Linked DNA regions of Marinobacterium aestuarii. The protein of the gene in region 2 interacts with the protein of the main gene of each other region in a pairwise test. Links are inferred from orthologs where the notes say so. Each region holds a gene or a part of one and is shown on either strand. Other genes may lie near its edges.

What was found.
Region 1: the proteins of hemL (region 2) and A8C75_RS16745 interact in binary tests that used the Escherichia coli proteins (3 or more experiments, as listed by UniProt). The link is inferred for Marinobacterium aestuarii from one-to-one orthologs.

The regions. Positions count from the first base shown.
Region 1 is NZ_CP015839.1:3,851,198-3,854,510, forward strand. What follows is about bases 217-3,211. They hold A8C75_RS16745 (FadR/GntR family transcriptional regulator), read right to left. Parts: upstream 2,068-3,211; coding sequence 1,366-2,067; downstream 217-1,365. Other genes in these bases: A8C75_RS16740 (Bug family tripartite tricarboxylate transporter substrate binding protein), read right to left, coding at 217-1,087; A8C75_RS16750 ((Fe-S)-binding protein), read left to right, coding at 2,523-3,211. In the rest of the region: A8C75_RS16735 (tripartite tricarboxylate transporter TctB family protein), read right to left, coding at 1-101; more of A8C75_RS16740, read right to left, coding at 98-216; more of A8C75_RS16750, read left to right, coding at 3,212-3,313. UniProt on the Escherichia coli protein: Transcriptional activator of the glcDEFGB operon which is associated with glycolate utilization, and encodes malate synthase G and the genes needed for glycolate oxidase activity. Also negatively regulates the transcription of its own gene.
Region 2 is NZ_CP015839.1:5,026,303-5,029,468, reverse strand. What follows is about bases 30-2,877. They hold hemL (glutamate-1-semialdehyde 2,1-aminomutase), read right to left. Parts: upstream 2,170-2,877; coding sequence 889-2,169; downstream 30-888. Other genes in these bases: A8C75_RS22090 (chloride channel protein), read right to left, coding at 2,873-2,877; thiE (thiamine phosphate synthase), read right to left, coding at 2,201-2,827; A8C75_RS22105 (hypothetical protein), read right to left, coding at 282-887; A8C75_RS22110 (CBS domain-containing protein), read right to left, coding at 30-70. In the rest of the region: more of A8C75_RS22110, read right to left, coding at 1-29; more of A8C75_RS22090, read right to left, coding at 2,878-3,166. UniProt on the Escherichia coli protein: Aminomutase that catalyzes the transfer of the amine group on carbon 2 of glutamate 1-semialdehyde to the adjacent carbon 1 to form 5-aminolevulinate.

The DNA.
Region 1 (3,313 bases), 1.2 Mb from region 2 along the record:
GCCTCGGATCCACCAAAGGGCTCTGGAAACATGGCAGCCTCCCAGCCGTAAACTACGGCCAGAAGGAGCAGAACTACACCGAGGATTCGATCCCCTATCATTTAATCAGCCCGATCTCAGTGGAAATTTCCTTGATGCTGTCGACCTGGCCTTTCACAAAGGTGCTGAAATCAGCACCGGTCTTGTGAAACGGCATCAGACCATTTTTCTGCATCACGTCCTGCCAGTTGTCGCTGCTGTAAACGTTGTCTACAGTTTCAACCCACCACTGGTAGGCTTCGTCGGACACATCCTTGGGTACATAGAAACCGCGCCAGTTGGGGGCAACGGCATCGATATTCTGCTCACGCGCTGTCGGAATATTGTCCAGCGGTGCCGGCAGACGCTCTTCCGACAGAACAGCCAGAACCTTCAGATCACCGGATTCCATAAAGCCCTGGGCTTCAGAAATATCGCCGGTGAAGGCATCCAGATGACCACCCACAACCTGAGTAATAGCCTCGGCACCGCCGTTAAAGGCCAGGTATTTAACCTTGGGCAGGTTGGCTTTTTCGATACCGGCGGAACGACCGGCAATCAGCACCTTGAGGTGATCCCAGCCGCCGGCTGCACTGCCGCCGCCAAACTTGACCGAGTTCGGATCTGCCTTGAGCGCATCCATCATGTCGTTCAGCGACTGGAACGGAGAGTCCTTGGATACGGCGATAACACCGTAGTCAGCCCCCAGAGCACCGACCCAGCGGACCATGTCCTGATCCATGCCAACAAACTGGCCCTGGGCCAGACGGGTGGTGGTCGCGGTGCTGGCTGCAACGATCAGCGCGCTGTCGTCGCCACGCTTGGAGATGGTATGCGCAAAAGCGACACCGCCACCGGCACCTGGCATGTTAACGGTCTGAACATTGCCGGTGATGTAACCCAGATCGGTCAGCACCTTGCCAACGCTGCGGCAGGTGAAGTCCCAGCCGCCGCCGGGGTTGGCCGGAGCGATACATTCAGCGGTACGTGATTGTTCAAACGCGCCGGCCTGGGCGGCCAGCGTGAAGGTCGCTGTCGCGATCAGGGTTTTGGCTACAGGGAATTTCATTCTGCACTCTCCGTCTTTCTTTTTGTAATCAGCCGTACCAGGCGGCACCGCTGTGTTGTGAATTCTGCGCCTGCTGTTTCGAGCTGAATAACGCTACAGCACGACCTATACAGGGACAGATGCAGACTAGGTGGTAGCGGCCAAAGTGGCCAGTTTGCGGAGATACTGGGTTTTCAAACCTTTGCGGGCATTGTGGTCATAAAGTTCACGGCGACAGATCGCCTAGTGAAAAGCCAGGCAGGTTAATACATGCAGCATGGATGCTTCTGTCCACCAGGTTAAGAGTCGCTCTGCTCTAGCAGCTGATGCGTAAACAGGATGTGTTCGGTGGCCAGGCGCCGGGCCTGTTCGGCATCACGCGCCATCAGCGCCTGATAAATGCCGGCGTGCTGCGCCCGAATGCCATCGGGGTAGCGGCCATACCGCTTGAGGGTACGATCGAGCACACCGTAAATGGCATTGAAATAGCGGCTATAGAACAGCTGACTGAAGGAAATCAGCAGGAGGTTGTGGCTCGATTGCGCAATCATCATGTGAAACCTCAAATCCGCCTTGGCCTTGGCCAGGGTGCTCTGGCCCTCACTGCGCTGCACCATACACGCGTATTCCCGCTCTATGCCGGCCAGCTCTGCAGCGCTGGCACGCCGGGCACAGTTGTAGGCCGCCTCCCCCTCCAGAGCTGCGCGCATTTCCAGCACCTGCAACTGAAAGGCCAGGTTATCCCCCGCCCCAGCGGCGGGCATTTCAAAGTGCGGTTCCAGCAGATTCTGGCAGCGGCTGCCATCGCCCTGGCGGGTCTGAATCAGGCCGCCGAGCTCCAGCTGGGTAATGGCCTCGCGCACCGTGGCGCGGGAAACGCCACAGTCCTGCGCCAGAGTACGCTGCGAGGGCAGCAGCTCGCCCGGCAGAAAACGGCCCTCGACGATGCCGCGACTGAGCTGCGCCACCAGCTGCTGCGCCTTGTCCGTTTCATCTTTCATATTTTGCCTCGCCCAATTCGCAGGTATCCCCTCTCAAGGAGCCGTGATTCGTGATTATGAGAGCAGGTTCAAGGGGCAAGGTAAAAGGGGCAAGGGAGAGCAACCCGTGGCCTGGAATGACCGCCATGGATGGCGGAAATCCTGAAAACGCAGGAGCGGTTTTCAGGGGAGTTTACGAATTCCGGGATAAGGAGCTCGAATTTCGGTGCACCGCCAATGACTAATGACCAATGACCAATCTTCGTGATTCGTAATTCGTAATTCGTACCGGCGGGCACCTTTCACCTTTCACCTTTCACCTTTCACCTTTCACCTTGCACCTTTCCCCTGCTCTTTCACGCTTGGTCAGACCAGTGGGTACTGTAGCATTTCCTTTTTCACCACCGGCTTCTATTGTTCATCCAGCTTGCGGGGAACAACCCCGCCACCGCGTATAAAAAACAACAGGTAAATCCATGCCCAATGCCGAGCGTTCGCCCCAGGTCGCCCTGTTCGTCACCTGTCTGGTAGACATGTTCAGACCCGAAATAGGTTTTGCCAGCATCAGTCTGCTGCAACAGGCCGGCTGCAGCGTCGAAGTGCCCGAACGCCAGACCTGCTGCGGTCAGCCCGCGTTCAACTCCGGCGATCGTGCCAGCACCCAGGACATTGCCCGTCAGACCATCGAGGCCTTCGATGGTTATGAATATGTGGTCGGCCCCTCCGGGTCCTGCATCGGCATGCTGCACCATTACCCCGAACTGTTCGAGGCCACTGACCCCTGGCACGCCAGAGCCCAGGACCTCAAAGCTCGTGCTTTCGAGATCAGCAGCTTTCTGGTGGATGTGCTGCAGTTTCGCGGCATCCAGAGTGAGTTCGACGGCCAAATCAGCTATCACGACTCCTGCGCCGGCCTGCGCGAACTGGGTATCAAAACCCAGCCACGGGCCCTGCTCAGCCAGGTGGTCGGGTTGCAGCTCAGCGAAATGGACGAGTCCGAAACCTGCTGCGGCTTTGGCGGCACTTTCTGCGTGAAGTACCCGGACATTTCCAACCGCATGGTGGAAAACAAGACCGCCAACACCGCCGCCAGCGGCGCCGGTACCCTGGTGGGGGGAGACCTTGGCTGTCTGTTGAACATGGCCGGCAAACTCAAGCGCCAGGGACACGAAATCCAGACCCGCCACCTGGTAGAGATTCTCGCAGGCACTTGCGACCTGGCGGCTATCGGCGAGTCCGAAGCCCGAAAACCCACCCGGGCGACGGC
Region 2 (3,166 bases):
AATGCTCGGATACCTTGAGCAGGTCGCTGGACATCACTGCGGCAACGGTTGCCTTGTCTGGCGTATGCATAGTGCGCGATTCCTTGGACTTTTATTTTTGTCTTTTGGGTATTGGCTTTGGACGGCGGCTGATTGAGCTACTGGCAGTTTAGCCGAGTTTGGAGAAGGAATTCTGGGGACGAAATCGCACTGAGCAGACGCAAGCCCGGTCAGAACCGGGCAGCGTTTCTTATCAAAAAAGGCGCGAAGCCAAGAGGGAAAGGCGAGACGCCGTTGCGGCCTCAGGCCCTTGCCTGTGTGGTACGGCTAAAGCTGTAACCGCACAGAATGATGAAGCCTGCCAGCGCGAAGCGATAGAGCGCATCCTGCTGCAAACCCGCCATAAGGGGGGCCGGCCCAAACGCCAGCAGACCGCAGGCGAGCAAAAGCGTACCCGCAAGCGCGTACAGTCGCGTGGGCCCCCGGTAGGCCTTGAGAACGCCCGCCAGCAGTGCCAGGCAGGTGAGCAGCGCCAGGCCCTGACTGTAAAGCCCCCCTATATCCGAGCGGCGTACCAGCTCGAACAGCGCAAACAGACCCAGCATCCAGCGTCCCCAGGCGGCGCGTGACCACTGCCTGTTCCAGCCGTGGGCGATGGCGACGCTGGCGATCATGGGTAGCCCAGCGTAGTACGCCAGGTTATCCAGCATCAACTGCAGGGTTTGCTGTTCTGAACCTGTGCGGGTCAGAACAAGCCGCCCCAGCGCCGCCAGCGCCAGCGACAGCGCGCTGAGTGCGAACATGTAATGCAGGCTGCGCTGGGGCAGTGGCTGCGCCTGGCGATACAGCAGGGCGGCAATCGCGAAGCCTCCGAGCAGTAGTGCCAGGTTAGCGAGCAGGCTACTCATTTCAGAGGCTGGCGAAGACACGGTCGGCGGCGGCCAGCGTGAATTCAATATCCTGCTGGGTGTGTGCGGCCGACATAAAGCCGGCTTCAAACGCAGAGGGCGCCAGATACACGCCTTCGGCCAGCATGCCGTGGAAGAAACGGCCAAACTTGGCGGCGTCGCATTGCATGGTCTGGGCAAAGCTGGTGACTTCGTCCTGTTCGGTGAAGAAGAGTCCGAACATGCCACCGACACGGCTGGTGGTGAAGGGAAGGCGATGACCCAGAGCGACAGCCTCAAGGCCTTCGGTGAGCAGCTCGGTTTTGGCGCTGAGCTGCTCATGAAAACCCGGTACCGAGATGGCATTCAGCATTGCGAGCCCCGCGGCCATGGCCAGCGGGTTACCCGACAGGGTGCCCGCCTGATAGACAGGCCCCAGGGGCGCTATATGGTGCATGATTTCGCGCTTGCCGCCGAAGGCACCAACGGGCAGGCCGCCACCAATGACTTTGCCCAGGGTGGTGAGGTCGGGCTTAACGCCGAAATAGGCCTGAGCACCGCCGAGTGCGACGCGAAAGCCGGTCATGACCTCATCGAAAATCAGTACGCTACCGTACTGGTCGCAGACCTCGCGCAGACCTTCGAGGAAGCCCGGCAGCGGCGCAATACAGTTCATGTTGCCGGCAACCGGCTCCACGATGATACAGGCGACCTGGTCACCCACGGTGGCGAAAGCCTCGCGCACACTGTCGATATCGTTGTAGTTCAGCGTAATGGTGTGTTCGGCCAGGGCGGCAGGTACACCCGGAGAGTTGGGCTCACCGAGTGTCAGTGCGCCTGAGCCGGCCTTGACCAGCAGTGAGTCGGAGTGACCGTGGTAACAGCCCTCGAATTTGACGATCTTGTCCCGCCCGGTGTAACCGCGGGCCAGACGAATTGCGCTCATGGTCGCTTCAGTGCCGGAGCTGACCATGCGTACCATTTCGATGGATGGCATCAGCGCGCAGACCTTGTCGGCCATGTCGATTTCGATCGCCGTGGGGGCGCCAAAGCCGGTGCCGTGATCCAGCGCCGCGCGGATGGCATCAATTACAGCCGGGGCACGGTGGCCCAGAATCATCGGTCCCCAGGAGCCCACGTAGTCAACGTAGCGCTGGTCATCTTCGTCGAACAGATAGGCGCCAGAGGCGTGCTTGAAGAACAGCGGGGTGCCGCCGACGCCCTTGAACGCGCGAACCGGCGAGTTGACGCCGCCGGGTATATGCAGCTGGGCGGCCTGGAACAGGGCTTCGGAACGGGACATACGCATAACTCCCTTACTCTAAAATGCTCAATCAGAACTGTTGGCTGAACAGCTGTGCCTGGCGCCGAATGTCGGCTGCGGCAAACAGCGCGTGAATAACGGCGACCATACTGGCGCCGGCTTCAATTACCTGGCGGGCATTATCCATACTAATGCCGCCAATCGCCACCACGGGCAGACCCAGCTCCTGGGCGGCCTGTGGCAGCAAGGCCAGGGGTGCAGGTCGGGCGTCGGGCTTGGTGCTGGAGGTGAAAAACGCACCAAAGGCCACGTAGTCGGCTCCTTGTGCGCGGGCTTGTAGCGCCAGCGTCAGGGAGTCGTGGCAGGTCACGCCGATAATGGCATCAGCTCCGAGCTGTGCGCGGGCGGCGGCCACTGAACCGTCGGTTTGGCCCAAATGGACGCCCTGGGCTTGGCAGGCAACTGCCAGCGGGAGGTCATCGTTGATCAGCAGCGGCCGTTCGAATTCGTCGCAAAGCTCACGCAACAGAGTGGCCTGGCGCAGGCGTTTCGTGCTGTCGACGCTCTTGTCGCGGTACTGCACTACGCTGGCGCCGCCCTCCAGTGCCGCCCGAACCTGGCTGAGCAGGGCGTTGTCGTCGGGCATCAGGTTGCTGTCGGTAATGGCATAGAGGCCATGGAGTGTGTAGGCGGTCATGGTTTTTCCGTGGTGTGTTGTTGTATCAGAAAACAGTGGACGGACTCAGAGTGTCTGATGGTGCAGATAGTAGGCTTCGATCTGGGCACGGGTCAGAACGCCGATAATGTCACCACGGTTACTGTTGACGCAGAGAATATCGGTTTGGCGCTGTTGCATGCAATCGGCGGCTTCCTGGAGGGTAGCGCGAAAGCTGATTTGCACTGGGTCGCGGCGATGCGCCGGCAGCTCCAGCAGGTCTATGTCGGCGTCGGTTTCGACCTGTTGCAACCAGAGCATCAGTTCCGAGCGCGGCAGCAGCGCGCGCAGGGCAGGATCACTGATCAGTATCCAGTCGGA